3 regions of the Proteus terrae subsp. cibarius genome follow, and region 3 is predicted to be linked to each of the others. Evidence: predicted binding sites of a transcription regulator. Region 3 holds the regulator's gene; each other region holds the start of a gene.

What was found. Region 3 encodes sigma-54, which starts transcription at its own class of promoters, with help from an activator protein. Its sites were predicted from a motif close to GTTGGCACANNTTTCGCTNT; they were not measured.
Region 1: the regulator sigma-54 is predicted to act here: its motif matches at 8,061-8,080, upstream of glnK (P-II family nitrogen regulator).
Region 2: the regulator sigma-54 is predicted to act here: its motif matches at 9,516-9,535, upstream of glnA (glutamate--ammonia ligase).

Annotation. Positions count from the first base shown of each region.
Region 1 is NZ_CP047349.1:726,506-737,009, forward strand. It holds gene ppiD (peptidylprolyl isomerase) at 1-1,519, shown strand, start outside; gene GTH25_RS03355 (ComEA family DNA-binding protein) at 1,809-2,180, shown strand; gene GTH25_RS03360 (acyl-CoA thioesterase) at 2,430-2,834, shown strand; gene queC (7-cyano-7-deazaguanine synthase QueC) at 2,984-3,682, opposite strand; gene GTH25_RS03370 (Lrp/AsnC family transcriptional regulator) at 3,841-4,302, shown strand; gene GTH25_RS03375 (SmdA family multidrug ABC transporter permease/ATP-binding protein) at 4,360-6,105, shown strand; gene GTH25_RS03380 (SmdB family multidrug efflux ABC transporter permease/ATP-binding protein) at 6,092-7,879, shown strand; gene glnK (P-II family nitrogen regulator) at 8,122-8,460, shown strand; gene amtB (ammonium transporter AmtB) at 8,473-9,765, shown strand; gene tesB (acyl-CoA thioesterase II) at 9,808-10,504, opposite strand, start outside.
Region 2 is NZ_CP047349.1:3,687,709-3,698,212, reverse strand. It holds gene GTH25_RS16935 (Tex family protein) at 1-916, shown strand, start outside; gene GTH25_RS16930 (CsgG/HfaB family protein) at 1,397-2,071, shown strand; gene GTH25_RS16925 (DUF4810 domain-containing protein) at 2,096-2,449, shown strand; gene GTH25_RS16920 (DUF799 domain-containing protein) at 2,446-3,102, shown strand; gene hemN (oxygen-independent coproporphyrinogen III oxidase) at 3,964-5,337, shown strand; gene glnG (nitrogen regulation protein NR(I)) at 5,358-6,782, opposite strand; gene glnL (nitrogen regulation protein NR(II)) at 6,793-7,839, opposite strand; gene glnA (glutamate--ammonia ligase) at 8,025-9,434, opposite strand; gene typA (ribosome-dependent GTPase TypA) at 9,794-10,504, shown strand, end outside.
Region 3 is NZ_CP047349.1:507,266-517,769, reverse strand. It holds gene lptC (LPS export ABC transporter periplasmic protein LptC) at 1-552, shown strand, start outside; gene lptA (lipopolysaccharide ABC transporter substrate-binding protein LptA) at 533-1,066, shown strand; gene lptB (LPS export ABC transporter ATP-binding protein) at 1,073-1,798, shown strand; gene rpoN (RNA polymerase factor sigma-54) at 1,858-3,336, shown strand; gene hpf (ribosome hibernation promoting factor) at 3,360-3,647, shown strand; gene ptsN (PTS IIA-like nitrogen regulatory protein PtsN) at 3,797-4,264, shown strand; gene rapZ (RNase adapter RapZ) at 4,344-5,198, shown strand; gene npr (PTS phosphocarrier protein NPr) at 5,195-5,467, shown strand; gene rnk (nucleoside diphosphate kinase regulator) at 5,643-6,053, shown strand; gene pmbA (metalloprotease PmbA) at 6,171-7,499, opposite strand; gene yjgA (ribosome biogenesis factor YjgA) at 7,686-8,246, shown strand; gene GTH25_RS02445 (barstar family protein) at 8,320-8,601, opposite strand; gene GTH25_RS02440 (ribonuclease domain-containing protein) at 8,601-9,101, opposite strand; gene tldD (metalloprotease TldD) at 9,188-10,504, opposite strand, start outside.

The DNA.
Region 1 (10,504 bases), 220 kb from region 3:
TATTTTTGCACTTCCTTACTTTCAAACTGACGGCAAATTTGACAATAAAAAATATGTCGATTTATTGAGAGGCAATAATATTGATGCTGACGCCTTTGCAGAAGGTATTCGTCAAAACCTTATCAATCAGCAATTAAAATTTTCTATTCAAGGTACAGATTTTGCCTTAGATAGCGAAGTTAAAGAATTTGCAGGCTTAATGCTACAAAGCCGTAATGTACGTTTAGCATCATTAGATATTCAGCCATTCCTTGAAAAAGAAACGGCATCTGATGAAGAAGTGAAAGCGTTCTATGAGCAAAATAACCAAATGTTCATCGCGCCAGAGCAATTTAAAATTAGTTATATCCAATTAAATGCTCAAAAAGATTTTAATAACATCAACATTACTGATGAAGAAGCGAAGGCTTACTATGATAGTAATATTGATGAATTCACAGCTACAGGACAAAAACAATACAGCATCTTAGTATTAGCAGACGAAGCGGCAGCTAAAGCGGCAGAAGAAGAGCTGAAAAAAGGCGCTGATTTTGTTTCGTTAGTGAAAGAAAAATCTATTGATAGTTTCTCTAAAAAACAAAATGGTTCTTTAGGTTGGATAACTATCGGACAAGAATTACCCGAGCTGGCTAATGCAAGTTTGACAGAAAAGGGCCAAATTTCTGAGCCTGTTAAAATCAGCAATGGTTACGCAATTTTCCGCCTTGATGATGTTAAACAATCTGTTGTAAAACCATTTGATGAAGTGAAAACAGATTTACTGGCAAAAATGCGTGAAAATAAAGCAATTGATGATTTCTTCGCATTACAACAAAAAGTGAGCCAAGCTGCGTCTAACGATAACGACACATTAGCGCCTGCCGCTAAAGCGGGCAATGTAACTGTTGTTAATACTGATTGGTTTGATGAAAACACAGTTCCTGCACCATTAAATAATGAAAAACTCACCCAGTTAATTTTTGGTGGTTCATTAGTGGATGAAAATGGCCCAACAGGCATGAATTCAGATATGGTGACGTTAGGTAATGACAGCGCATTTATCGTGCGTGTAGAAGGTTATAAGCCTTCAGCAAGCCAACCATTAGATAAAGTACGTGATCAAGTTGTTATGCTGGTTAAACAGCAAAAAGCATCACAAGCAATGAATGCACAGGCTCAAAAACTTTTAGCTGCATTGAAAGAAGGCAAAGGCGAAGAAGCACTGAAAGCTGCTAATATTTCGTTTGGTAGTGAAGAAAGCATTGTTCACTCATCTGCAACAGATGTAGTACAAACTGCTATTTTCTCTATGCCAAAACCTGCTGAAGGTAAAAAAGAGTATGGTATGACTAATGTGCCTGGTACCAAAGTCGTCCTCATTCAATTAGACAGCGTAACAGATGGCAAACCAACATCTGAACAACTAGAGTTTATGACTAATCTCTATCGTGCTCAGATGGGCGAAGAAGCGTTACAACTCATGTTACGTGATCTAAAAGATAACGCTAAAATTGAAATTTTTGATAAAGATTATCAATAATCAATTTTGAATTATTACATTGAAAACCCAGCATAAAGCTGGGTTTTTTTATGGTAGCTATCCTTGAGAATTTAAATAATAACTCCGCCTCTCAAAAAACTCATGTTTGAGAGCAAGCCCGATAATTTTTTGTAATACTTTTTTTATTCATTTTTATTTTTCGTGATTTCTCGTGGTTTTATTTTTATGTAATTGCTGATTGATCAATATATTGGCATTCTTCTTCTGCATTCAGAAATCTCTGTATGTCATCGAATTTGAAATTATTGAGTAAAAGGAAATTATGATTATGAAGATGGATAAAAAAATGTTGTCAGGTTTTATGGCCTCTATTTGCCTTGCTTTGGGATTAGGTCTTTCTCCTCTCTCTTATGCAGAGGAAGCCCCGGCTTCAACACCAACGGTTTCAATCGAAACTCACACCTCAGTTGATCGTGATGCTAAAGAAAATAAAGCCAACACAGAAGGTAAAGTTAATTTAAATACGGCAACAGTAGATGAGCTAATGGGATTAAAAGGAATAGGAAAAGCGAAAGCGCAAGCCATTATTGATTATCGCGAGCAGCTAGGGCGTTTTACCACTGTTGATGAACTTGAAAAAGTTTTTGGAATTGGTATGAAGTTGGTTGATCAAAATCGTGATTTTATCGTTATTAATTAAGGTGTTCATTCTTATACGATGTTGAGTATAAGTGACAACAGAAACGTGAATATTAATTGAAAATCCCCGTGTTTCTCTTTGATTTTTTTGATAAGAGAAACACATTTTCTTAGCGTTTTTTTGTTCTGAAAGAGAACGAAATAAATCTATATCAGAAATTACTAAACTTATTTTCTTGGCTATATTTATGGTATCGCAAAAAAACTTTATAAAAAGTTTATTAGAATAATCAAGAGGTAATAAATTGATATGAGTACATTAATTAAAGTTTATGGCTTCCATTTAGATGTTTTTGAACATGTGAATAATGCACGTTATCTTGAGTTTTTAGAGCAAGCCCGGTGGGATTGGATTGAGCAACATTTAGATTTTGATTGGTTTAAGCGCAATGGCTTGGCGTTAGTGGTTGCTAATATCAATATTAATTATCGCTTACCTGCAAGTTTAGGTGATGAGTTACTGATTGATTGTGATGTTGCTGAAGTGGGGATTAAAAGTGGCGTACTTTCTCAGAAGATCGTGAGAAAAAAAGACGGCGCACTTATCTCTGATGCATTAATCACATTTGTTCTTGTAGATATTAACACTAAAAAAGCCCTGACATTAACAGATCAGTTAAGAGAGAAGCTTGAGTATGTACGTCAATCATCCTAATACACAAAGAGAGTATTAGAGATCTCTCAGTCAATGTTATTAGCCTAATCAAATATGATTTAATGCAGTGATAATGTTTGATGAATTATCACTGCATAAGCAAATAGAACGGCGGGGAGTCATGATAATAAGCAAAGTAATTATGATGATTATTTAAGGCCCACTTTCTGTTTCATTGCCTGCATAATTGATGTTTTATCGGCTAAGTAAGTGCTTAATCCGCGTTGTCTTAAATGGCAGGCTGCACATTCACCACAGCCATCACCTTGAATACCGTTATAGCAAGTTAAAGTTTCATGACGAACGAAATCTAACTTCTTATAGTAATCAGCAAGGGCCCAAGTTTCAGCTTTATCTAACCACATTAATGGTGTGATAAATTTAATATCACGTGCAATACCTAAGCTGACAGCATGATTCAGTGCTTTTACAAATTCATCACGACAATCAGGGTAACCAGAGAAATCAGTCTCACAAACACCGGTGATGACACTCTCTGCACCAATTTGATAAGCGTAAATTGCAGCTAAAGTAAGGAAAAGGATATTTCTACCCGGTACGAAGGTACTTGGAATATCACTTTCTTCACTTTCTTTGAAATCAGGAACAGGAATATTGTCGCGAGTTAGGCTACTGATAGCGAGTTCATTGAGTAAACTTACATCTAAAACTTTATGCGCAGTTGCTCCCAGTAATTGACTAACTTTTTGTGCTACCTCAATTTCTTCTTTATGGCGTTGACCATAATTAAACGTAATGCAATGTACTTCATCGTACTTTTCTAATGCTTGAATAAGGCAGGTTGTCGAATCTTGTCCACCACTAAAGACAACGACCGTTTTTTTCATCAGAATACTCCTGAATATTGAATTTCTATAAGGATTAGTACGCATAAAAGTACATATATTATGGCAATTTATTACCGATTTATCATTAGATGATTACTCTTATAGTAAGGGGCAGGTTATCATTATTTTTTGTAGGGGCATATTTTGAAGGAGTATCTATGTTAGATAAGATTGACCGTAAACTATTAGCGCTGTTACAGGAAGATTCAAGCCTCTCACTGAATACTTTGGCTGAGGCTGTTAACCTAACCTCAACACCTTGCTGGAAACGATTGAAAAGACTAGAGGATGAAGGGTATATTCGTAAGCGTGTTGCCCTGCTTGATAGTGAAAAAATCGGGCTAGGTTTAACAGTTATTGTTATGATTAGAACACAGCAACATAATAGCGAATGGTACGAACAGTTTGTTTCATTTGTTAAGCAAATGCCAGAAGTACTGACATTCTATCGAATGGCGGGTGAGTGTGATTATCTAATGCATGTTGAAGTAGTAGACATGAAAAGTTACGACCTATTTTATAAGCGTATGGTTAATGGCGTACCGGGTCTTATTGATGTGACTTCTAACTTCGCAATGGAAAAAATTAAATACACAACGGCAATGCCGATACCTGAATAAGATTCATCTTTACCAACTGGCACTTTTATTTTTTTGTATAACCTTAGGATTTAAGGCGTGGCTCTATTTTCACAGCTCAGTTGGTATTTCCTCAGTGAATGGCGTCGTTATGTAGGTGCCATTTTCTTATTGATGGTTATCGCAGTATTACAGGTGATCCCCCCGAAGATTGTAGGGATCATTGTGGATGGTGTCGATAACCATAGTCTGACATTTAGCCAAGTGATGAATTGGATTGGTGTGATGGTATTAATTGCCCTCGCAGTTTACCTTTTACGTTATTTTTGGCGTCTTTGGTTATTTGGTGCATCTTATCAACTCGCAGTGAAACTGCGGATGCAAATTTACCAACAACTTAACCAGCAATCCTCTTCATTTTATCACCGCTATCGTACAGGTGATTTAATCGCACGTACCACCAATGATGTTGATAAAGTCGTTTTTGCAGCGGGCGAAGGTGTATTGACCTTAGTGGATTCTATGGTTATGGGGCTTGCTGTGCTTGTCATGATGAGTATTCAGTTAAGTTGGGAACTAACACTAATTTCATTATTACCTATGCCAATCATGGCAATTTTAATTAAGCGATATGGCGATAAACTACACAGCCGCTTTAAAACCGCACAGGCATTTTTCTCTTCACTCAATAATCAAGCACAAGAAAGCCTGAGTAGTATTCGCATGATCAAATCATTCGGGCTAGAGCAACAGCATGCCTCTCGTTTTGATGATGTTGCAAAAGAAACTGGACGTCAAAATATGCGTGTTGCACGAATTGATGCGCTATTTGATCCTACTATTTTCATGGCTATTGGTTTTGCTAATTTACTCGCTGTGGCCGGAGGTAGCTATTTTGTTATTAATGGCAAAATGACATTGGGTGAACTAACCAGCTTTGTAATGTATTTAGGTCAAATGATCTGGCCAATGCTGGCATTAGCATGGATGTTCAATATTGTTGAGCGTGGTAGTGCTGCTTATAGCCGGATTAATAGTTTATTGGATGAAAAACTCGATATGGTTGATGGTGAATTATCACCAAAGCAAGGTCGAGGTGTGTTATCTGTTGATATCAAACGTTTCCAATATCCCGAACAAACAACAGAAACACTGAAAAATGTTCATTTCACATTATCACCCGGTGAAATGTTGGGTGTTTGTGGAATGACTGGAAGTGGAAAAAGTACATTACTTGCTGTTATTCAACGACTTTATGATGTGACTGAAGGTGAGATTTGTTTTCAATCTATACCTATTTATCAATTGAAACTTGATGAATGGCGAGCACGATTGGCCGTTGTTAATCAAACACCTTTCCTATTTTCAGATACCATCGCGGGAAATATTGCCTTAGGGCATCCTGATGCGACAAAAGAAGAAATAGAGTCTGTTGCGAAACTGGCAAATATTCATGAGGATATTTTACGCTTACCGGAAGGATATCAAACACAAGTCGGTGAAAAGGGCGTGATGTTATCTGGTGGACAAAAACAGCGTATTTCTATTGCTCGAGCACTATTATTGGATGCTGAAATTTTATTATTAGATGACGCTCTATCCGCTGTTGATGGACAGACTGAATATCAAATTTTGCAAAACTTGTCGCAATGGCGAAAAGACAGAACGTTAATTATTAGCGCTCATCGCTTATCTGCATTAGTTGGTGCTACTAATATTTTAGTTCTAAAACAGGGTGAGATTATAGAGCAAGGTACACATCAGCAATTAATTTCAATACCGGGTTGGTATCAAGATATGTACCATTATCAGCAATTAGAGGCCGCGCTAGATGACGATGAATAAAAATAAATCCGTTAAAGCGCTATTACCTGCATTAAAGCGTCTTTTGACTTATGGTAAAAACTATCGCAAGCCTATGGCATGGGGTGTCATTATGTTGTGGGTAGCTGCCATTGCAGAAGTGGGGGGCCCATTAATTGTTGGTTATTTTATTGATGCAAAAGTTGCCACAAATAATGTGGAGTTAATGTCATCATTAGGCCTGGCGTTAGCTTTCATCCTTTTACAGGTGATCGCTGCCACACTTCACTATTATCAAGCTATTGTGTTTAATCATGCGGCAGTTGGGGTTGTACAACAATTACGCACTGATGTAATGAGTGCGGCACTAAAACAGCCATTAAGTGCTTTTGATAATCAGCCTGTAGGGCAATTAATTTCTCGTGTAACAAATGACACTGAGACGATTAAAGATTTGTTTGTGAACGTGTTACCAACATTATTCCGAGCAATTGCTTTAGTGGTTGTAATGCTGATCGCCATGTTCTTATTAGAATGGCAAATGGCATTAATCGCGATGACAATCTTCCCAGCAGTTATTGGTGTAATGATGCTTTATCAGCGACTGAGTACGCCGATAGTTCGTAATGTACGTCATTTTCTTGCCAATATAAATGATGGTTTCCATGAAGTCATCAATGGCATGTCAGTTATTCAGCAATTTAGGCAACAAGCTCGATTTGGTGAAAGAATGTCAGATGACAGCTGGCAACATTACCAAGCACGTATGAAAGCGTTAAAACTTGATGGCCTGTTATTACGTCCTTTACTAAGTATGCTCTCTGCGTTGGTTCTGTGTGGTTTATTAATGCTGTTTGGGTATCAAGGCAGTGCTGTTATTGGTGTTGGGGTTATTTATGCATTTATTAGTTATTTAGGTCGATTAAATGAACCTTTGATCACCCTGACATCTCAGCAGTCGATTTTACAACAGGCGGTTGTCTCTGGTGAGCGTGTTTTTGAACTAATGGATGCTCCTTTGCAGCGCTACGGTTCATCATCACACACCATCACCCAAGGTAATATTGACGTTAACTCTCTTTGGTTTGCGTATCGTGATGAGCAATGGGTATTAAAAGATATCAATTTAACTATTCCTGCTCGTCATTTTGTCGCATTCGTTGGGCACACAGGAAGTGGCAAGAGTACTTTAGCTAGTTTATTAATGGGAAATTACCCTTGGCAAAAAGGGAGTATCTTTTTAGATAATCAACCGTTAGAAGCGTACTCTCACGCCGCATTACGCAGTGGTATTGCGATGGTGCAGCAAGATCCTGTTTTATTATCTGGCTCACTGCATGACAATATTACATTAGGGCGTGAATGTGATGAGTTACATTTATGGCAGGTACTAGAGACAGTACAACTTGATCAGTGGGCTAAAGCCTTACCTGAAGGGCTACAAACAGAACTTGGTGAGCAAGGTAGTCGCTTATCTGCTGGACAAAAGCAGTTACTTGCATTGGCTCGTGTACTATTAATACCTCCTCGTATTCTTATTCTGGATGAGGCAACAGCAAATATTGATTCAGGAACAGAACAAGCCATACAAAAAGCGTTAAAAGTGGTTAGAGAAAAAACGACACTGATTGTTATTGCTCACCGACTTTCCACTATTATTGAAGCCAATGAAATTGTGGTGCTTCATCGTGGTGCAATTGTCGAGCAGGGCGGTCATACTAAGTTACTCTCACAAAAAGGCCGATACTATAATATGTATCAATTACAGCAAGTCAGAGAGTCTTTACAAGAACAAGATCCTATTGAAGTAGAATAATAACCTTAAATAAAAAATATAATTTTAAAGGGCACATCATTTTTATGTATGTGCCCTTTTTTATTTCCCGATTATCTTGCTTTGAGCAAAATAGCCGTCATATTTTTGCACCAATTCGGTGAACCTTTTCACTTTAATAGTTTTAAATATTTATTTTCTTATAAATATCAATCAATTAAATAGTGGCATATCTTTTGCTTTGCTATATAGGCTTTGCTCTTTCAAATATCGACGAGGTTTATATGAAATATATCATCGCCATTATTAAGCCATTTAAATTAGAAGAAGTACGAGAGTCACTCTCTGAGTTAGGCATAAAGGGAATGACAATTAGCGAAGTAAAGGGATATGGGCGACAGAAAGGACATGCAGAGTTATATAGAGGAGCAGAATACGAAATTAATTTTCTTCCCAAAGTAAAAATAGAACTCGCTATTTGTGATGAACAACTTGAGCCTGTTATGCAAGTGATTATGCAAGCGACGGATACAGGAAAAGTAGGAGATGGAAAAATTTTTGTTTTGGAATTATTGCAGGCAATCCGTATTCGTACCGGTGAATCTGGTGATGAAGCTCTTTAAAGGAGATATTCGATGAAACGCTTACTTTCTTTGCTATTAATGTTAGTGCTTACACACTTTTCTTCATCTGTATTTGCAACTGAAACAGTGACTGTTGATAAAGCCGATAATGGTTTTATGTTGATATGTACTGTTTTGGTTTTCTTTATGACTATACCTGGTATCGCCTTATTTTATGGAGGATTACTAAGAAGTAAAAACGTACTTTCTTTGATCACACAAGTGATGATGATCTTTAGTGTTGTGGTCATTCTTTGGATAACTTTTGGCTACAGTTTGGCTTTTACTGTGGGCAATAAAGTCTGGGGTGGGTGGTCACTTACTTTTTTGAATAACGTATCACTGGATTCACTCTCTGGTTCAATTAATCAGTACGTGCATGTTGCTTTTCAAGGATCGTTTGCGGTTATCACTGTTGCATTAATTGTTGGAGCATTAGGAGAGCGCATTCGTTTTTCTGCATTGCTTATTTTTACGATTATTTGGTTCTCTTTTTCTTATATCCCTATTGCTCATATGGTATGGGGAGAAGGTGGTTGGTTAATCGATGATGGTGCATTAGATTTTGCTGGGGGAACCGTCGTACATATTAATGCTGCTATTGCAGCTCTTGTTGGTGCTTACTTACTTGGTAAACGACGTGATAGTCAGCATATAGCGCTTAAACCTCATAATTTACCCATGGTTTTTACAGGTACGGCTGTACTTTATATCGGTTGGTTCGGTTTTAATGCAGGCTCTGCTGGCAGTGCAAATGCGATTGCGGCTTTAGCGTTTTTAAATACGATAGTTGCAACTGCGGGAGCCGTACTTTCTTGGACTGCATCAGAATGGATAACCAGAGGTAAGCCCTCTATGTTAGGTGGTTGTTCAGGTTGTATTGCAGGGTTAGTGGCGATTACGCCAGCTGCTGGCACTGTTGGCGTGATGGGCGCTTTATTTATTGGTGTAATGGGAGGAATTATTGGGCTTTGGGGGGTTGTTGTTTTAAAACGCTGGTTAAAAGCCGATGATGTTTGTGATGTTTTTGGTATTCATGGTACTTGCGGTATTGCAGGTTGCCTATTAACTGGGATATTTACAGCTTCATTTTTAGGTGGTGTAGGGTATAGCGATGGTATGACACTGAATAAACAGGTTTTAATTCAATTAATCAGTGTTGTGATCACGGTAATTTGGTCTGGTGCTGTTGCTTATATTAGTTTTAAAATCGCAGATAAGCTGGTGGGGTTACGCGTTTCTGAAGAGGAAGAGCATGATGGATTAGATTTAACAACTCATGGTGAAAGAGCTTATCAGCAGTAATTGTCTATTCCCCCTCTTTTGAGGGGGGAATATGCCAAGATATTATTTTGAATGTTTAGTACGTTTTTGGCGAATCACCCCTTCTTGAACAGAAGACGCCACTAGCTGACCGTTTGTATTAAAGAATTTACCTCTCACAAATCCTCTACCGCCTGATGCTGAAGGGCTTTCAATCACATAAAGCAACCAATCATCTACACGGAATGGACGATGAAACCACATCGAATGGTCAATGGTAGCAACTTGCAGGTTTGTATCCATAAAGCCTAAACCATAAGGTTGGAGAGCGGTTGGTAAAAAGTCAAAATCAGAGACATAGCCAAGTAAGTATTGATGCAAGAAAGGATCAGATGGCATTTCACCACGACTACGATACCAAACATAACGTTCAGCAGGCGCTTTAGAGTAGCCAAAAGGGCTAAAATATTGCACTGGACGCGCCTCAAAAGGTGTTTCTCGTAGTGCTAAAGATTTAATCGGCTCAGGTAATTTAGGTGCTAATTTCTTTAAAATCTCATGTTGTGAAATAAGTTCATTTGGAAAAGGAACATTAGGCATTGCATCTTGATGTTCAAAACCTTCTTCAAATTCTTGAAAAGAAACCGTCATATAGAAAATAGGCTTACCATGCTGGATCGCACTGACTCTACGAGTGCTAAATGAACCACCATCACGGATAAACTCCACATCATAAACGATAGGCTTATGGCTATCACCAGGACGTAAAAAGTAGCTATGA
Region 2 (10,504 bases), 760 kb from region 3:
AACATTATTAGCGAGAAAACTTGATACTGTCGTTGAAGACTGTGTGAATGGTGTTGGTGTTGATTTAAATACAGCATCAGTGCCGTTATTAACGCGAGTTGCTGGACTTAGCCAATCTATTGCTCAAAATATCATTAGTTGGCGTGATGAAAACGGTCGTTTTGTTGATAGAAAACAGCTGCTTAAAGTGGCGCGTTTAGGGCCGAAAGCCTTTGAGCAATGCGCTGGTTTCTTACGTATTCGTGATGGTAAAAATCCACTAGATGCCTCAACGGTTCACCCTGAAGCATACCCAGTAGTTGAAAATATCCTGCAATCTACACATCAAAAAATTGATGATTTGATGGGCAATAGCGCCCTAATTTCACAAGTAGATGCTAGAGCATTTATTACAGAGCAATTTGGTTTACCAACAATTAATGACATCTTAAAAGAGTTAGCAAAACCAGGGCGTGACCCACGTCCAGAGTTTAAAACTGCAACCTTTGCTGAGGGTGTCGAAACGATGAATGATTTAGTCAGTGGGATGATCCTTGAAGGAACTGTGACTAACGTGACTAATTTCGGTGCATTCGTTGATATTGGTGTACACCAAGATGGCTTGGTTCATATCTCTTCTTTAGCCGACCGATTTATTGAAGATCCACACACAGTGGTGAAGACGGGCGATATTGTTAAAGTTAAAGTTCTAGAGGTTGATTTAGCTCGTAAGCGCATTGCACTGACTATGCGTTTAGATGAAGTCGCAGGTGATAGTGATAAAAAACAATCATCATCAAATAACACGAATTCAGCTAGAAACAACAAAGGACAGAAACCAACTCGTAATAACCGCCAGTCAATAAATAATGGTAATAATGCGGGAAATAGTGCAATGGGTGACGCTTTAGCTGCGGCATTTGGAAAAAAACGCTAAGAGCGCATTTATTGCTACGGTATTAGTTGGTAAAAAGGATGAAAATAATGAGCGTGATATAACCAATATTGGTTATATCACGTTTTTATTACACGTTATTTAGATATTTTTTTTAGATAAAGATATTTATAAAAACTAATTAAATAGCAACATTGTACAAATTCTTTTTCATTTTTTTATCAGTTCAATTTTAAACTGACTTAAGTGATATTGATAAAATAATAGATAAAGGATCCTCTATTTTATCTCTATATTTATTTGTTATGATTTTTATCACTTATCTTCTATTCTCCCCGTCGCTGATTGCCTTTATATTATAAATAAGAGTTGACTTATCTTTTAACCTTATTATTACTGAGGTTTATAAGTTTGGGCTATATGAGCTAAAACTGAAAATTATTATTTCCGTTTATATCAACTCTATTTCAATTAATAGAATGAATATCTATGGGTTTATTTCACCTTTATTGGGTTATTAATATGAATTTAAATAAATTATCGCTTGGTTTGATCTTGGTTTCTGCATCATTACTTGCAGGGTGTGCATCAGAATCTTCACGCTCTTTAGAAGTGGCTAAAGTTGCAACCTATAACACAACTTATACGGGCACTAAGAGCGCTATTTCTATTGGTAAGTTTGATAACCGTTCTAGTTATATGAATGGAATATTCTCTGATGGAGTAGATAGATTAGGAAATCAATCTAAAACGATTTTAATGACGCAATTACAGCAAACAGGGCGTTTTAATGTATTAGATAGAGCTAACTTATCTGAATTAAAAGAAGAAGCTGGCATTAAAGGACAAAGCCAACAGTTAAAAGGTGCAACATATGTTATCACTGGCGATGTCACTGAATTTGGCCGTAAAGAAGTTGGTGACCGCCAATTATTCGGTATTTTAGGCCGAGGTAAAACACAAGTTGCTTATGCCAAAGTGAATTTAAACGTTGTGAATGTGAATACCTCAGAAGTGGTGTTCTCATCTCAAGGTGCGGGTGAATACGAGCTTTCTAATCGTGAAATCATTGGGTTTGGTGGAACAGCAAGCTATGACTCAACACTTAACGGTAAAGTGCTTGATTTAGCTATTCGTGAAGCGGTTAATAACTTAGTTGCAGGTATTGAAAGTAATGCTTGGCAGCCTTCAAAATAATGCACATTTTATAAGGATATAACGATGTCTAAATCATTAATAAGCCTTGTTTTGGGGGCATTATTGCTGACGGGCTGTGCAAGTGGCCCTAAACCACTTTATAACTGGGATAGTTATCAACAAGTGGTGTATCAGTACTATCAGCAAAGTGAAAGTGATCCTCAAGCACAAATCGATGCATTAAAGAAAAGTATTGAGCTTTCTCGTGCCAAATCATTGGGTATTCCACCAGGATTACATGCACATTTAGGTATGTTATACGGTGCAACGGGTGCGTTAGATTTAGCTATGGCTGAATTTAGTGAAGAGAAAGCACTTTACCCAGAATCAGCGGAATTTATGGATCGCTTGATGAAAAATAAAGGAATGCAAAAATGAGTCGCTTATTCACTTTAATTTGTTTGGCCTTTGCGCTGATATTAACGGGTTGTGCCCAGCCTGTTAAAACAGATTACTCCGCATTTAGACAGAGTAAACCAAAAAGCATTTTAGTCTTGGTGCCTCAAAACCATACAACAGAAGTTGGAGCTGGACACAGTTTCTTATCTCAAGTGACATATCCATTGGCGGAAGCAGGATATTATGTGTTCCCTGTAGCTGTCGTTGAAGAGACATTTAAACAAAATGGCTTATCAATGGCTGGGGATATTCATGCAGTAAGTCCTAATAAATTACGTGAAATCTTTGGTGCTGATACTGTTTTATACTTAGATATCACAGAATTTGGAACGTCATATCAAATTATTTCTAGTGATACGAGAGTTACTGTTGCTGCTAAGCTTGTTGATCTTCGTAATGGTGGTGTGTTGTGGAGCAGCTCTGCAACGGCATCAAGTACAGAAACAGAAGGTTCATCGAGTAGTTTAGTCGGGATGCTGGTTTCAGCGGTTGTGAATCAAATCGTGAATACAGTATCAGATAAAAGCTATCAAATTGCAGGCATAACCAGTGTCCGTTTACTTTCTGCTGGAAATGCGAATGGTATTTTGTATGGCCCTCGTTCTCCTAATTATGGTAAAGAAGCAGAATAAATAAATGCTATAAAATAAGCATAATAAAGAGAAAGGCTCTGCTTATTAACTTTAGAATAAGTAGAGTCTTATTTTATTTATAAGTAATAAATAATAATTATTCTTATTTGATGCTAGGTAATACTACATATATTTATTGTAAGATAAACGTCAAATAGAAGAGTGAATAAAAGAGATGAATTGTTATTGAAGAGATAAACCATCCTTGGTTGCTAGTCCGTTTCCTTCCGTGGTTAATAATCCATAATTCGGGTATATAAAAGAGACTGATTAAATAAGAGAAACGTCAATTAGAATAAGATAAGGTATGGGGGATGCTATCTTTCCTTGTAATATAGCGACCTTTATTCTTTAAATGAGCCTCAAATTTAAATCAAAACACGACTTAGTTGGATATTAATCAATGTTTGTCTCTAGGATATGTAATATTATAATTTAGGTAAAGATATAATTGTTACTATTATTATAATCATCGAATTAAGAGGGAATAAAAGAATAATAAAACTAATATAACGAGATATTTAATTAATTTAAATCGTATTTTGAGTAATATATCGTTTTAAACTCGGCGTAAAAGTTTTCTTCTGATATTTCAGTATGAATTGAAATTACTAACATATTGAATAAACTTAATTTATTCATGAATTTCTTTAATGGATAAGATTATTTTTACATAATGTGATTTACATCACGTCGTGTATTTGAGTGTTATCGCCTATCAATAAGAAGAAAGGGATTTATACGATACCCCTTTCGATCATATTCAGTTCCTGATTTATTGGTTACACTACTCTTTCAGATATTCATAATGTCTGTTAGCTGGTATGAAATATCAGCGGTTCACTTTTGGAAGGTAGAGGCATGTCAGAACAAACAATTATTTGGGATCTTGACCTGATCCATAAGTATAACTATTCAGGTCCTCGCTATACATCATACCCAACAGCATTAGAGTTTAATCAGCAATATGGCGATGATGATTTTATCAAAGCGACTCAACGTTATCTTGAGCGCCCTTTATCGCTTTATATTCATATTCCTTTCTGCCATAAGCTGTGCTATTTCTGCGGCTGTAATAAAATTATCACGCGGCATAAACATAAGGCAGATGAATATCTTGATGTTTTAGAAAAAGAAATTATTAACAGAGCTCGTTATTTTAAAGACAGAAAAGTGACTCAGATGCATTGGGGTGGGGGTACACCTACTTTTCTGGATAAGCAACAAATTAGCCGATTGGTTTCGCTATTACGCCATCATTTTCATTTTGTTGATAATGCAGAACTCTCTATTGAAATCGATCCTCGTGAAATTGAGCTAGATGTTATCGACCATCTGCGTCATGAAGGATTTAATCGCCTAAGTATGGGTGTGCAAGATTTCAATAAAGAAGTACAACAAAAAGTCAATCGAGAGCAAGATGAAGCGTTTATTTTTGCATTGGTAGAGCGTGCGCGTGAAGTGGGTTTTCACTCCACTAGCATTGACTTAATTTATGGTTTACCTAAGCAAACTAAAGAGAGTTTTGCCTTTACATTAAAACGCGTTATTGAATTATCACCTGATAGATTGAGTGTTTTCAATTATGCACATTTGCCTAATTTATTCGCCGCCCAGCGTAAAATTAAAGATGAAGATCTCCCTTTAGCTGAAGAAAAATTAGAAATATTACAAGAAACAATTTCTACGCTGACAACAAACGGCTATCAGTTTATTGGTATGGATCACTTTGCTAAACCTGATGATGAATTAGCAGTTGCTCAGCGCAAAGGTATTTTACATCGTAATTTCCAAGGCTATACCACTCATGAAGAGTGTGACTTATTAGGTATGGGAGTTTCTGCAATAAGTATGTTAGGCGATAACTATGCGCAAAATGAAAAAGTATTGAAAGAGTATTATGCGCGTGTAAATAGTGAAGGGAATGCACTATGGCGAGGTTTATCTCTGACTAATGATGATTGTATTCGCCGAGATGTAATTAAAACCTTAATTTGTAATTTTAGTCTGCATTTTTCAGATATTGAAAAAATGCACAATATTGTCTTCCATGACTACTTTAAAGAAGATTTAGAATTACTCGTGCCAATGAAGGATGACGGTTTAGTTGAAATAACAGCAGATGGTATTCAAGTTACACCACGAGGACGTTTGCTTATTCGTAATATCTGTATGTGTTTTGATACTTATTTACGAAATCAAATGCGCCAACGCCAATTCTCGCGTGTTATTTAATCGATGAAGAGGGTAGAGGATCAATATTCCTCTATCCCTAACTCTTTTAATTTACGGGTTAATGTATTTCTACCCCAACCTAATAATCTTGCTGCCTCTTGTTTATGCCCTTGTGTGTATGCCAAGGCACTAAGTAATAGCGTGCGTTCAAATTGAGGTAGGGCATCTGTTAAGATGTTTTCTTTCCCTTCCCCTAATGCTTCATCTGCCCATAATGAAAGATGTTGTGACCAATGTTGAGAAGATGCAATTCGACTGATATTTTTGGCTTTCTCATCTGGTTGGCGAATTTCTTGTGGTAAATCTTGAGGCATAATCTCTTGGCTTGCCGTCATTACGGTTAACCAGCGACACACATTCTCTAATTGTCTGACGTTACCTGACCAGTTGTATTCCATCATTATTTGCAAACTTTGCTGATGAAGCACTTTGGTTTCGACACCTAATTCTTTAGCTGTTTTTTGTAGAAAATAGCGCGCTAGGCTGGGAATGTCTTCGGTTCTATCGCGTAATGGAGGTAACTGAATGCGTATTACATTGAGCCGATGATAGAGATCTTCACGAAAATCGCCTACTTGAACTCGTTTTTCTAAATCTTGATGTGTAGCGGCAATAATACGCACATCGACTTTTACAGGGGCATAACCACCGACTCGATAGAATTGCCCTTCAGCAAGAACCCGCAGTAAACGTGTTTGAATATCGAGAGGCATATCGCCAATTTCATCAAGAAACAATGAGCCACCGTTCGCTTGTTCAAATCGGCCTTGACGTACTTGAGAAGCCCCTGTGAATGCACCCTTTTCGTGACCAAAAAGCTCTGATTCAATCAAATCTTTAGGGATGGCTGCCATATTTAAGGCAATAAAAGGAGAGGAAGCCCTTGGGCTATGGCGATGTAATGCATGTGCCACTAACTCTTTCCCTGTCCCTGATTCCCCATTAATCAGTACACTAATTGAAGAGCGAGAGAGCCGACCAATAATACGGTAAACTTCTTGCATTGCAGGAGCTTCACCAATCATATCTGAAACTGATTGCAACGAAGTTTCATTGGTATTCGGTTGTTTTTGCTCACGATAATGAGTAATGGCGCGATCAATTAATGCCAACGTTTCGTCGATATCGAACGGCTTTGGTAAGTAATCAAATGCCCCTTGTTGATAAGCATTAACAGCAGCATCGAGATCAGAATGTGCTGTCATAATAATCACGGGCAGAGTTGGGTATTGTTCTTTAATTATTTTTAGAAGAGATAAACCATCAATATCAGGCATGCGAATGTCTGATAACAATACATCAGGTATTTCTGCATTAAGTGCATTAAGTACATCATTCGCATGTTCAAAGGTTTTACATGACAGACCTTCACGAGAAATAGCGCGTTCAAGTACCCAGCGAATAGAGCTGTCATCATCAACAACCCATACATTTCCTTTTTGCATTGGTTATCTCCTACTTAATTGGTAAATAAATAGAAAATTCAGTATTTCCGGGCCAACTAGTAAATTCAATTTTACCAGCATGCTGATCCACTAAATTACGTGCAATAGATAACCCCAACCCATTGCCACCTTCTCGACCACTAACCATGGGATAAAAAAGTGTATCTTGCAGATGAGGAGGAATACCATCACCGGTATCAATCACATCAATGCGAGCAACAAGGCGATGGCGTTCGCCATGAAGTGTGACTTGAAAAGCAGTACGGGTACGTAAAATAATCGTCCCTCCTGTTTTTTCAACGGCTTGTAACGCATTACGTGTAATATTTAGGAGTACTTGTTCTATTTGATCTGGGTAATGAGATAACTCAGGTAAGCTCGGATCGTAATCTTTTAGTAAGGTGACATTTTCAGGGCATTCAAGTGAAATAAGCTGAGCAACGCGCTCAACAACATGGTGAATGCTCTGATGTGTTTTTGTCCCTGGATGTTGAGGGCCGAGTAATCTGTCCACCAGCACACGTAGGCGATCAGCTTGTTCAATAATGACTTGCGTGTATTCCGTTAATGCTGGATCAGGTAAGGATTTTGCCAGCAACTGAGCCGCGCCCCGTAATCCTCCTAATGGATTTTTTATTTCATGTGCCAGCCCCCTAACCAATTCCCTAGCAGCCATTTGCTGGGCTTGTTGGATCTGCTCTTGGCTTAACCGGCGTTGACTATCCATAGGCGCCAGTTCCAGCAAAATATGTTGCTCGGAAATAGGTTGGGCACTGAGCGACATTGTGTGTGGTTGGTTATTGACAACCAATATCACTTCATTGTCGGTAAAGCTTTGTCCATTCGCTAATGTTTCACGCATTAAATCAGCATCAAAAGAGTAATAGCTGAAAAGGGCAGTGAAAGGCGTTTCAAATAATTTTCGACGGCTTTGTGCTAAAACCTGTAACGCAGAATGATTTGCGTAGCAAATAATAAACTCTTTATTGATAACTAATACAGAGTGTATCAGTGAGTCTAAAATTAATGTGTTGTCAGGTAAGTCTGCCGTTTCCATATTGAATACCCCATTGCACCATTTTAGTGCATCTTACCTTTATTACATTAATGAACCAATGCGTAAGTGAAAAGACTGACTCCTTAAGTGGGAGAAAAGTGCCCATCCGAAGATGGGCAAAATAGCTTCACGGCAAAAAAAACAGTTTTACATCTAGGCTTAAGTGTTTATTAGTAAAAATAGTCTTAAGCGCTGTAATACATTTCAAATTCAAGAGGATGCGGAGCCATACGTACACGTTGAACATCCGCTCGTAATAACTCTAAGTAAGCATCAATAGCATCATCAGTAAATACGCCACCGCGAGTTAAAAATTCACGATCTGCATTTAATGTATTTAATGCTTCTTCTAATGAACCTGCGACAGTTGGGATCTCTTTCGCTTCTTCTGGTGGTAAGTCATAGAGGTTTTTATCCATAGCATCACCAGGGTGAATTTTATTGATAATCCCATCAAGACCAGCCATTAACTGCGCAGCAAACGCAAGGTAAGGGTTTGCTAACGGATCTGGGAAACGTACTTCAATACGGCGTGCTTTCATACTAGCAACAACTGGAATACGAATTGACGCTGAACGGTTACGTGCAGAGTAAGCCAGCATTACAGGTGCTTCAAAACCTGGAACTAAACGTTTGTAAGAGTTAGTAGTTGGGTTAGTAAATGCATTTAATGCACGAGCATGTTTGATAATACCGCCGATGTAATACAGCGCCATTTCAGATAATCCGCCGTATTTGTCGCCTGCAAACAGGTTTACGCCGTTTTTAGACAGTGACATATGGCAGTGCATACCTGAACCGTTATCACCAACTAATGGTTTCGGCATAAAGGTCGCGGTTTTACCAAATACGTGAGCGACGTTTTGTACCACGTATTTATAAATTTGGGTTTCATCTGCTTTTTTGGTCATAGTATTAAAGCGGGTTGCCACTTCATTTTGGCCAGCAGTTGCTACTTCATGGTGGTGAGCTTCAACAACTAAGCCCATTTCTTCCATAATGTTACACATGGTAGAACGAATATCTTGTGATGAATCAACAGGCGGCAGTGGGAAATACCCCCCTTTAACCATTGGGCGGTGCCCTTTGTTACCGTCTTCATATTTCGTGTTAGTGTTCCAAGCCGCTTCAATATCATTGATAGCGTAAGAAGCACCTGAAATATCGTTTTTAAAACGAATATCATCAAACAGGAAGAATTCTGGCTCTGGTCCAAACAGCACTGTGTCTGCGATACCACTTGATTTTAAAAAGTCTTCAGCACGTTTTGAGATAGAACGTGGATCGCGATCGTAACCTTTCATTGTGCCAGGTTCTAAAACGTCACAACGAATAATCAGGGTTGGATCTTGGAAAAATGGGTCAAGCATTGCGGTTGTTGCATCTGGCATCAGTACCATGTCTGATTCGTTAATGCCTTTCCAGCCACCAATAGAAGAACCATCGAACATTTTTCCTTCTTCAAAGAAATCATCGTTAACCTGATGAGCCGGAATAGTAAGGTGTTGTTCTTTACCGCGGGTATCAGTGAAACGTAAGTCAATATATCTAACTTTATGTTCTTCAATCATGGATAATACATGTTCAAGGGACATAGGAACTCTCCTGGCGAATGGTTTTATTGAGTGCAGTGGCCTTACACATTTTTCGGTGAATTTTTTGCTCACCTAAATTCTATTGCGAAAAGCATGCCAACTTATCTAAAAAGGGATATATACTGTATTGATGAAGTTTAGTGTAGAATATCTCCTGTGATTTTTTAATTATTGCACAAAGTTGGTGCAAATTAAGCCTAATTAGTTGCACTGTTTTGGTGCAATCGAACGGATGCTACTAAATTCTGAGGCGTGAAAAGGATCACAATTCAATTAATTGCATATTGTTAAGCAATCATTATTGTGATCTTGTTTAGTCTCTCGTCTAAAGCGTGTACAATACTGCGCTTATTTCTACAATGCCTGAGGCAAATTTTGTGATCGAAAACTTGCGTAATATCGCCATCATCGCCCACGTTGACCATGGTAAAACAACTATCGTCGATAAATTACTACAGCAATCTGGTACGTTCGGCGAACGTGAAACCGTTGCTGAGCGCGTGATGGACTCAAATGATCTCGAAAGAGAGCGCGGAATTACTATTCTTGCGAAAAATACAGCGATTAAATGGAATGACTATCGTATCAATATCGTAGATACCCCAGGACACGCCGACTTCGGTGGTGAGGTAGAACGCGTTATGTCTATGGTAGACTGCGTTCTATTGCTGGTTGACGCGATGGATGGCCCAATGCCACAAACTCGTTTTGTGACACAAAAAGCGTTTGCTAACAACTTAAAACCAATTGTTGTTATCAATAAAGTTGACCGCCCTGGTGCGCGTCCAGACTGGGTTGTTGATCAGGTATTTGACCTGTTCGTAAACTTAGGCGCAACTGACGAACAACTTGATTTCCCAATTATCTATGCATCTGCATTAAACGGTATTGCGGGAACAGATTACAATGACATGGCTGAAGATATGACTCCGTTATATGAAGCTATTGTCAAATATGTAGAGCCACCAAAAGTTGATCTGGAAGGCACATTCCAGATGCAAATTTCTCAGTTGGACTACAACAACTACCTAGGTGTTATCGGTATCGGTCGTATCAAGCGTGGTAAGGTT
Region 3 (10,504 bases):
TTAATTCTTGCCATTATCGCCCTCGGGCTGATTGGCTGGAACTATACTAATAACACTGAATTCGGTGATGGTGAGATTGTTGATGATGGTCAGCCAACCTATCAATCCAAATCATCGATATCTTTTGTTTACGAGCCAACAGGTATACTCGGATATAAACTTGTTGCTGATGATGTCAAAAACTATGCTCAGCAAAAGTTTACATGGTTTACTAACCCTGTCTTAACTACCTATTCACCGACAGGGGATGCAACATGGACAGTACGCGCAAATAAAGCCAAGCTAACAAACAGTAAAATGCTCTATCTTTATGGCGATGTTCAAATTGATAGCTTAACGGATGATTCTCAGCTACAGAGAATAAGCACAGACAATGCTATTGCAAATTTGGATACACAGGATGTTTCCTCTGATGATGAAGTGACTATTATCGGCGTCGGACTGAAATCAGTCGGCTTAAAAATGCGAGGCAATCTGCGCGAGAAACGTGCAGAGCTGATTGAAAAGGTAAACACCTATTATGAGATCCCTAATGAATCAAAAAATCCGTAATACACTGATTATCGGTACACTTTTAGCGATAAGTGTACCTGCGATGGCGCTTAAAGATGACACACAACAACCTATTGTTGTGAACTCAGAGAAACAGTCGCTTGATCTAGAAAAAAACGTCACAACCTTTACGCAAAATGTTGTGATCAAACAAGGTTCTATCGATATTCGTGCTGATAAAGTTGTTGTCACACGCCCAGGCGGTGACTCCAAAAGGATCGTAATAGAAGCGTTTGGTAACCCTGTGACTTTTTATCAGTTACAAGATGATGGTAAACCTATCAAAGGTCGTGGCGAGAAAATGACCTATGAAATGGATAAAGAGTTAATGACCTTAACGGGTAAAGCCTATCTTGAACAATTAGACAGTAATATCACCGGTGATAAGATCACTTATCTCGTCCCAACTCAGCAAATGGAAGCTTTTAGCGGTAAAGGTAAACAAGTGACTACTGTTTTACTGCCTTCCCAGTTGCAAGAGAAAGGCCCTGGTGTTAACAACAAAGGTAAGTAACACTTTATGGCGCTGTTAAAAGCTGAAAATTTAGCAAAAGCATACAAAGGGCGCACCGTTGTCGGTGATGTGAGCCTAAACGTTAATTCAGGTGAGATTGTCGGCTTACTTGGACCCAATGGTGCAGGTAAAACAACCACATTTTATATGGTTGTTGGCATTGTAGCTCGTGATGCAGGTAGTATTACAATTGATGATGAAGACATTACGCTGTTACCGTTACATGAACGAGCACGTAAAGGCATTGGCTATCTTCCTCAAGAAGCGTCTATTTTTAGACGCTTAAGCGTTTATGACAACATTATGGGGATCTTAGAAATCCGCCATGATCTAACGCCTGAAGAACGAAAAGACCGTGCAGAAGAGCTGCTCGAAGAGTTTAATGTCAGCCACTTACGTAACAGCTTAGGGCAATCATTATCAGGGGGTGAACGCCGTCGTGTTGAAATCGCACGGGCATTGGCCGCAAACCCTAAATTCATTTTATTAGATGAACCTTTTGCAGGTGTTGACCCTATTTCCGTATTAGATATTAAAAAAATTATCCAGCATCTACGTGATTATGGACTAGGTGTACTGATTACTGACCATAACGTTCGTGAAACATTAGATGTGTGTGAACGTGCTTATATCGTCAGCCAAGGTCACCTTATTGCTCATGGTTCACCAGAAGAAATTCTTGAAAATGAGCAAGTTAAACGTGTTTACTTAGGTGAAGGCTTCCGCCTGTAATCTTTGATTCACTTTTACTCTGTCATGGATGACTACAGCAAAGGATTCATCGCATTATTATGAAACAAAGTCTGCAACTTCGTCTTAGTCAGCAACTGGCAATGACGCCACAGCTACAACAGGCTATTCGTTTGTTGCAACTTTCGACGCTTGAATTACAACAAGAAATTCAGCAAGCACTTGAGTCTAATCCACTTCTAGAACAAGACGATGATCAACAAGATCCCGTTTCAGATGATACCTCTCATACAGAAAGTCAGTCAGACTCCACAAAAACAACAACTGAAAACGAAGTTGAAGAGTTCGATACACTGGATGCTTTAGAGCAAAAAGAGATGCCTGATGATCTCCCTTTAGATACTCAATGGGAAGAAATCTACACCGCAGGCACACCTTCTGGCACCAGTAATGACTATACTGATGATGAACTTCCACTGTATCAAGGCGAAACAACCACTTCATTGCAAGATTATCTAACCTGGCAGGCTGATCTCACTCCATTTTCAGAAACAGACAGAGCAATTGCGATAAGTATTATTGATGCTATTGATGAAACAGGATATTTAACTGTCACAACAGATGACATCCTTGCTGGAATGGGCGATGATGAGCTAGAGCTTGATGAAGTCGAAGCTGTATTAAAACGTATCCAACGCTTTGATCCTATTGGTGTTGCTGCGCGTGATTTAAAAGAGTGTCTTTTGATTCAGCTATCCGCTTTTTCAACAGAAACACCTTATCTTAAAGAAACGCAGTTAGTGATTAGCCAATATTTAGAGTTGCTAGGTAACCGTGATTTTCGCCAATTGATGCGTCAAACGAAGTTACGAGAAGAGACACTTAAATCTGTTATTGAGATGATCCAGTCTCTTGATCCTAAGCCCGGATTAAGTATTGATACAGGCGAGTCAGAGTATGTTATTCCAGATATACTGGTAAAAAAATCAGGTGAACGCTGGCAAGTTGAGTTAAATACAGATAGCATTCCTCGCCTACGAATAAATGAGACCTATGCGGCATTGGGTCAATCGACTCAAAATGAGAGCGATGGAAAATTTATTCGTGACAATTTACAAGAAGCCAAATGGCTGATAAAAAGTCTAGAAAGCCGTAATGAGACATTATTAAAAGTCGCTCATTGCATTGTTGACACACAGCAAGCATTTTTCGAATTGGGTGAAGAGCATATGAAACCCCTTGTGTTAGCAGATATTGCTGAGCAGGTTGAAATGCACGAATCCACCATTTCTCGAGTGACAACGCAAAAATTTTTGCATTGTCCAAGAGGAATTTTCGAATTGAAGTATTTTTTCTCTAGCCATGTGAATACTGATAGCGGAGGCGAAGCCTCTTCAACAGCAATCAGGGCTTTAGTGAAGAAACTAATCGCAGCAGAAAACCCAGCGAAACCACTTAGTGATAGTAAACTGGCTGATATGCTCGGAGAGCTTGGAATACAAGTTGCTCGACGCACTGTTGCGAAGTATAGAGAGTCATTATCCATCCCGCCTTCAAATCAACGCAAAGAGTTGGTTTGAGCATAATTGAGAAGGAAGACACTATGGAACTTCAAATCACTGGTCATAATATTGAATTAACCGATGCTCTGCGTGATACAGTCAAAGCAAAAAGCGCGAAATTACCTCAGTTCTTTGACAAAATTAATAACGTTCAGGTGATCCTGAAAGTCGAGAAAGTTAATAAAATCGCGGAAGCGACCATTCAAGTTAATGGCGGTGAGTTGCATGCCTCTGCAGAAGCAGAAGATATGTACGCAGCAATTGATGGATTAATGGATAAGCTGGCTCGTCAATTAACCAAACACAAAGATAAACTGAGACAACATTAATTCATTTCCCATTGTAAAATGGGGATACAATCGGCGAAGTTACTGCGTTGTTTATGACTCGGTTTAATCCAACGCCTAATCAATATCAGTAACAAAAAACCAGATGTCACTTTGTGGCATCTGGTTTGCTGGTCTAAGTGAATAAGACAATGAACAACGATACAAAGATGAATATTAGCGACGTACTTTCTCTGGCATGTACGCATAATGATGTACATTGCACGAGTAAAAAGCGCGCGTTAGAAATTATCAGTGAAAGTGCAGCAAAAGCACTTAATTTACCCGAAACACTGATATTTGAAGCTTTATTGACGCGTGAAAAAGTCGGTACAACAGGGATTGGGGGGGGGTTAGCTATCCCTCATGGACGTATTGAAAGTGATGAAACAGAAAAAGTAGTTGGTGTGTTTCTTCACCTAAGCGAACCTATTGCCTTCGACGCTATTGATAATCAACCTGTCGACTTGTTGTTCGCATTACTCGTTCCTGCGACACAATGTAAGGAACATTTACACACACTGTCTTTGATTGCAAAACAGTTGGCAGACAAAAACTTATGTCGCCGACTACGCTCCGCACAAAGTGATGAAGAGCTTTATCAGATTATCACAGAATAACCCCTACGGGTTTAGTAGGACGCGAATAGCATACAGTGGAATGATATTCATCACTGGGAAATTATAGGGGAGCTACCTCATGGTGCTGATGATAGTCAGCGGACGCTCTGGTTCAGGTAAGTCAGTCGCTTTGCGTGCGCTTGAAGACATGGGATTTTATTGTGTTGATAACTTACCTGTTGATCTTTTACCTGAGCTCGCAAAAACACTGGCTGAACGTGATGCTTCTGCTGCCGCAGTCAGTATTGATGTCCGAAATATGCCAGAATCGCCGGAGATCTTCGAAAAAGCGCTGGAAAGTTTACCCGCTGAATATTCTCCACAACTCTTATTTTTAGATGCAGATAGAAATACCTTAATTCGTCGTTATAGTGATACTCGACGTCTTCACCCTCTTTCGACCAAGAACCTTTCATTAGAAGTGGCAATTGATACCGAAAGTGATCTACTTGAGCCATTGCGATCACGCGCTGATCTCATCATTGATACTTCTGAGATGTCAGTTCATGAGCTCGCAGAAATGCTACGTACTCGCTTATTAGGTAAGCGTGAACGTGAGCTGACGATGGTCTTTGAATCATTTGGCTTTAAGCATGGTATTCCTATTGATGCAGACTATGTTTTTGATGTGCGTTTCTTACCAAATCCACATTGGGATCCTAAACTGCGTCCAATGACAGGTCTTGATCGCCCTGTCGCGGCATTTTTAGATAGACACACCGAAGTTCATAACTTTATTTATCAAACTAGAAGCTACCTTGAACTTTGGTTGCCGATGTTAGAAACCAATAACCGTAGTTATTTGACGGTTGCGATTGGTTGTACGGGTGGTAAACACCGTTCTGTTTATGTTGCAGAGCAACTCGCAGATTATTTCCGTTCTAGAGGGAAAAACGTACAATCACGCCACAGAACACTAGAAAAACGCAAATGACCCAATATCGACAAGTTGCGATTAAAAATCGACTTGGTATGCATGCAAGGCCTGCGATGAAGTTGTTTGATTTAGTAAAAACATTTCAATCAACCGTCATTTTACGCAACAACGAAGGGGTTGAAGCACAAGCGGATAGTGTGATTGCTATGCTGATGTTAGATTCAGAGCAAGGCAGTCAAATTGATATAGAAGTAACTGGTAGTGATGAAAATGAAGCTATTGATGCTATTATCGCATTATTTGAATCGGGGTTTGATGAAGAATAATCGTAATAGAAAACAATAGATTAGCATTTCTTAACTAAATAACCCGAAAGAGACTGTGATCACTGTCTCTTTCTTTTTTATACAGAACCGCCTATTATCTCTTATATGAGTTTAACAACACCCCCACCTCACCCGTGGGGGTGTTGTTTTGCATTGGAATAAATTGGAGTGTGGTATGACAAAGCCAACAATTATCATCAACGAACTTGATGCAGAACGTTTAGATTCATTACTTGAACAACCGGCATTTGCAGATAGCCCGATTGCTGAAGCATTGAATGAAGAGTTAGATCGTGCTGACATTGTTACACCAGCTGATATCCCTGCTAATATTGTCACAATGAACAGCAAAGTCCGTTTTATGGACTTAAAAAATAATGAAGAGCGTACTCGTACGTTAGTGTATCCTGCTTCATTAAAAGATAGCACTACTGAACTTTCCGTTATGGCGCCAATGGGTGCTGCGCTACTAGGTTTAGCGATTGATGATGAGATCAGTTGGAAGCTACCAAATGGCCTTGAAACCAAGGTTAAAGTATTAGAAATTCTATACCAACCTGAAGCTGCGGGTGAATTACACCGTTAAGCAGAGCTGAAGGTTCGCGTCTTATTTTTATCTTATCAAATTGAAAAGCACACTGATAAACGCGATATCTCAGCCCATTGCGGGCTGAGATTAAAGGTTACGATAAGTGTCTAAAATTCACTCACCAGCAATACTCATTTCTGGTAATAACAGCGATCCACACTGAACATTACTACGCATCTCGATATCATCACCCATAGTGGCAATATTTGCCCACATATCTTTTAAATTACCGGCAATAGTCACTTCGCTTACAGGGTATTGGATTTCACCGTTTTCAACCCAAAAACCACTCGCGCCACGAGAATAATCACCCGTTACTGTGCTGACGCCTTGTCCCATCAATTCAGTGACAACAAGACCTGTTCCCATCTCTTTTAACAACGCATCAAACGATAAACCTTGTCCTGGGATATACCAGTTATGGATCCCACCAGCATGACCATTACTTTTTAAACCCAATTTTCTCGCTGAATAAGTAGTTAATAGCCACTCTTGTAATACGCCATCTTTAATAATTTCGGCATCGGTTGTGCGCACACCTTCACTATCAAACGGTGTTGATGCCAAACCTCTTATTAAGTGAGGTCGTTCTTGAATATTTAGCCATTGAGGGAAAATTTGCTTACCTAAGCTATCGAGTAAGCAAGAAGATTCACGATAAATCATGCTACCACTAATTGCTGCAACCAAATGACCAAAAATACCTGTCGCAACATCGGCAGCAAAAATAACGGGGGCTTTCATGGTTGGAAGTTTACGAGGTGCAAGGCGAGATAAAGTACGGCGAGCACACTCTTGACCTACCCACTCAGGTGATTCTAGATCATCAAAACGACGGCTAATGGTGTAGGCATAATCGCGTTCCATATCTTCACCATCACGAGCAATAACACAGCTCGACATAGAATAACGTGAAGATGAATAGCTTTTTAATAAGCCAAGGCTATTACCAAATACACGGGTTCCACTATGACTATTAAAGCTCCCCCCTTCGGTATTAATAATACGACTATCGCTATCTAAAGCAGCTTTTTCTGCTCTTGATGCTAATTCAATCGCTTTATCTGCCGTTATCTCGGTAGGATGGTAAAGATCAAGGAAAGGCGCATCAAAGGCTAATAGATCTTGATCAGCAGGTCCTGCATATGGGTCAACGGAAGTGTAGCGTGCAATATCCACAGCGGCCTGTACAGCTTGCTTAATTGCATCAGGACTTAAATCTGTTGAAGATGCACTACCTTTACGTTGTTGTTGGTAAACCGTAATGCCTAAAGCACCATCACTGTTAAATTCAACATTTTCAACTTCACCGTAACGCGTACTCACACTAATACCCGTCGATTTATTAATAGCGACTTCGGCACTATCACACTGTTTTGCAGCCAGCTCTAATGCGAGTGAGACGGCGTCTTCAAGCTGTTTTACCTGATCTGAATTATTCATTGAGAACCATTTTCCTAAGGAGAACACCACTTTTTACTTATTTTTCGCAAAGTAAATCAATTGACAGGTGGTCAACAAGCGATTTTCCCAGTTACAATAGAAGATATATGAATGTTATCACCCGTCGGGCTTTTGGTCATTCACCAAATCACACTCCCGGCTTACTCTGCAACAGGAATTTTTATTATGGCAAAGCAGCCTGAAGAGTGGCATTACCTCAATCCTGAATTTGACGATACATCGTCAGAAGAGGAAGAAGAGGAAGAAATTATCTGGGTCAGCAAAAGTGAAATTAAACGTGATGCTGAAGCACTCAAAAAACTGGGTACTGAATTAGTTGAATTAAGTGCGCAAGAATTAGAGCGTGTGCCATTAGATGAGAAATTATTAGCCTCTATTCAATTAGCACAAAAAGTACAGCGTGAAGCACGCCGTCGCCAAATTCAATATATTGGAAAACTACTGCGCAATGTGGACGAAGATCCGATCCGCCAAGCACTCGATAAACTAAAAAACCGCCACAACCAACAGATCTTAGTGTTACATAAACTAGAAGATCTGCGAATTCGCCTTATCGAAGGTGGTAATGAAGTGATTGAAGAAGTCGTGGCACTTTATCCAATGGCCGATCGCCAACAATTACGCACACTTATCCGTAATGTAAAAAAAGAAAAAGAAGCGAATAAACCACCAAAATCATTCCGCTTACTATTCCAATATCTAAAAGATTTATCAGAATCAGCATAAAACCTGATCATCCTGAAAACGCAGTGTAAATTCAGTATCACTGCGATTTTCAGGGCGTGCCTTCTACGCTTAATTACTTTTGCGCTTTATGCTCACAATGAAAGCTCAATACGTCTTTACCAAGCTCATTTTGTGCTTCTTGCATCACTTCTACTAAAGGCTGAAAATCACGGGAATGATGAGGTAGATGCTTGAAAACAATACTGACAGGTAATTCTATTCCTCCCACTAATGCATCCCATAATGCATCTAGGTTATCGCCAAAATTATCATCTAACTGAAATTGCAGTGCAAAATCCTGATAAAAAGCATCTCTATCTACTAGCATCTTAAAATCGAAGATAACCTGTTTCATTAAGGAGCAACCTTTGTCATTGTGCGGTAATGATCGGTGGTGACATAAATCAACCCATCATTCGAATAGAGCAATCTGTCGCTACCACGATGACCACAGTGATAATTTACATCCGCTTCATACCACTGCCGTCCTGCTTCTTCTGGTAGCTGTTTTTCACGGTTCATAAAACGATCGCCACCAATTGCTCTTCCCGGCAAAACTTCACATAAGTTACCTTCTTTCGCATTCCAGCCTTGTTCTCTTGCCTGTTTTTTAGTGAGATAAAAACTCGGTAGCTGTTGGTGACGTTGTAAATAGTTAGCCACTGCATTGGCTTGTGTTTTTTCATCAATAGAAAGAGGAATTTGTGCTGGTTTATTGCTGCTATTACTTGATGATGTTGGAACAGAGACTGGCGATGAAGAGGATGATATTTTCGCTTCAGGAAGCAAACCTTTGTAGAGAACACCAAATAAAACAGCAATAACAATAATAACTGGTAATAAACGTTTACCCATAAATTAGCACCTTCACTGTCGCTAGGATAAAAAACTCCATCAAAAGATGGAGTTTTATTAATACGTATAAATAACTATAACAAAGATTAAGCAGTACCGCCTACAGTGATCTTATCAAGCTTCAACGTAGGTTGACCCACACCAACAGGGAGGCTTTGTCCTTCTTTACCACAAACGCCCACTCCTTTATCTAAAGCGAGATCATTACCCACCATAGAGACCTGTTGCATAGCTTCAATACCTGAACCAATCAGAGTTGCCCCTTTAATTGGTTTTGTTATTTTTCCATTCTCGATTAAATAAGCTTCTGAAGTTGAGAAAACAAATTTACCCGATGTAATATCAACCTGACCGCCACCAAAGTTTGGTGCATAAATACCGCGATCAACGCTGGCAATAATTTCTTCAGGTGAGGATTTGCCTGCTAACATATAGGTGTTTGTCATACGAGGCATAGGAAGATGCGCATAAGACTCACGACGACCATTTCCTGTCGGTGCAACACCCATTAAACGTGCATTCATCTTATCTTGCATATAGCCTTTTAAGATGCCGTTTTCGATTAAGACATTATATTGACCCGGAACACCTTCATCGTCGATAGCAACAGAGCCTCGACGACCTTCAAGAGTGCCATCATCAACAATCGTACAAAGCTCAGAAGTAACTTTCTCACCAAGGCGACCAGAAAATACGGAGGTTTCACGACGGTTGAAATCACCTTCTAAACCATGACCCACAGCTTCATGCAATAATACCCCCGGCCATCCTGCACCTAATACCACAGGCATTGTTCCCGCTGGTGCTGCAATCGCTGATAAATTCACTAATGCCATACGTACAGCTTCACGAGCATAAGTGACTGCATGGCTTTCACCATACACTTTAGTTAAGAAATAGTCATAACCAAAGCGACCACCGCCACCACTTGCGCCACGCTCACGCTTGCCATCTTCTTCCACCAGCACACTGACAGAAAGACGAACTAAAGGACGCACATCAGCGGCTAACGTACCATCAGTTGCTGCAACCAGCACATGCTCATAAACACCAGTTAATGACGCGTTAACTTGTTTAACACGTTTATCTTCAGCACGAGCGGCTTTATCTACCTCATGCAATAATGCAATTTTCTCTTCGCGAGAAAGACTTTGCAGAGGATCATTTAAGCTGTATAGCGGAGAATGTTGAATAGCACCTAAAGTATGGATACGACCATTACCTTTAGTCTGAACAATACTTCGTGCAGCATGAGCACTTTGATTAAGTGCGTTAAGCGTTAGTTGGTCAGCATAAGCAAAACCGGTTTTTTCACCGTAAATTGCTCTAACGCCAACACCTTGATCAATATTGTAAGAGCCATCTTTAATAATCTGATCGTCGAGGATCCAAGCCTCGTGATA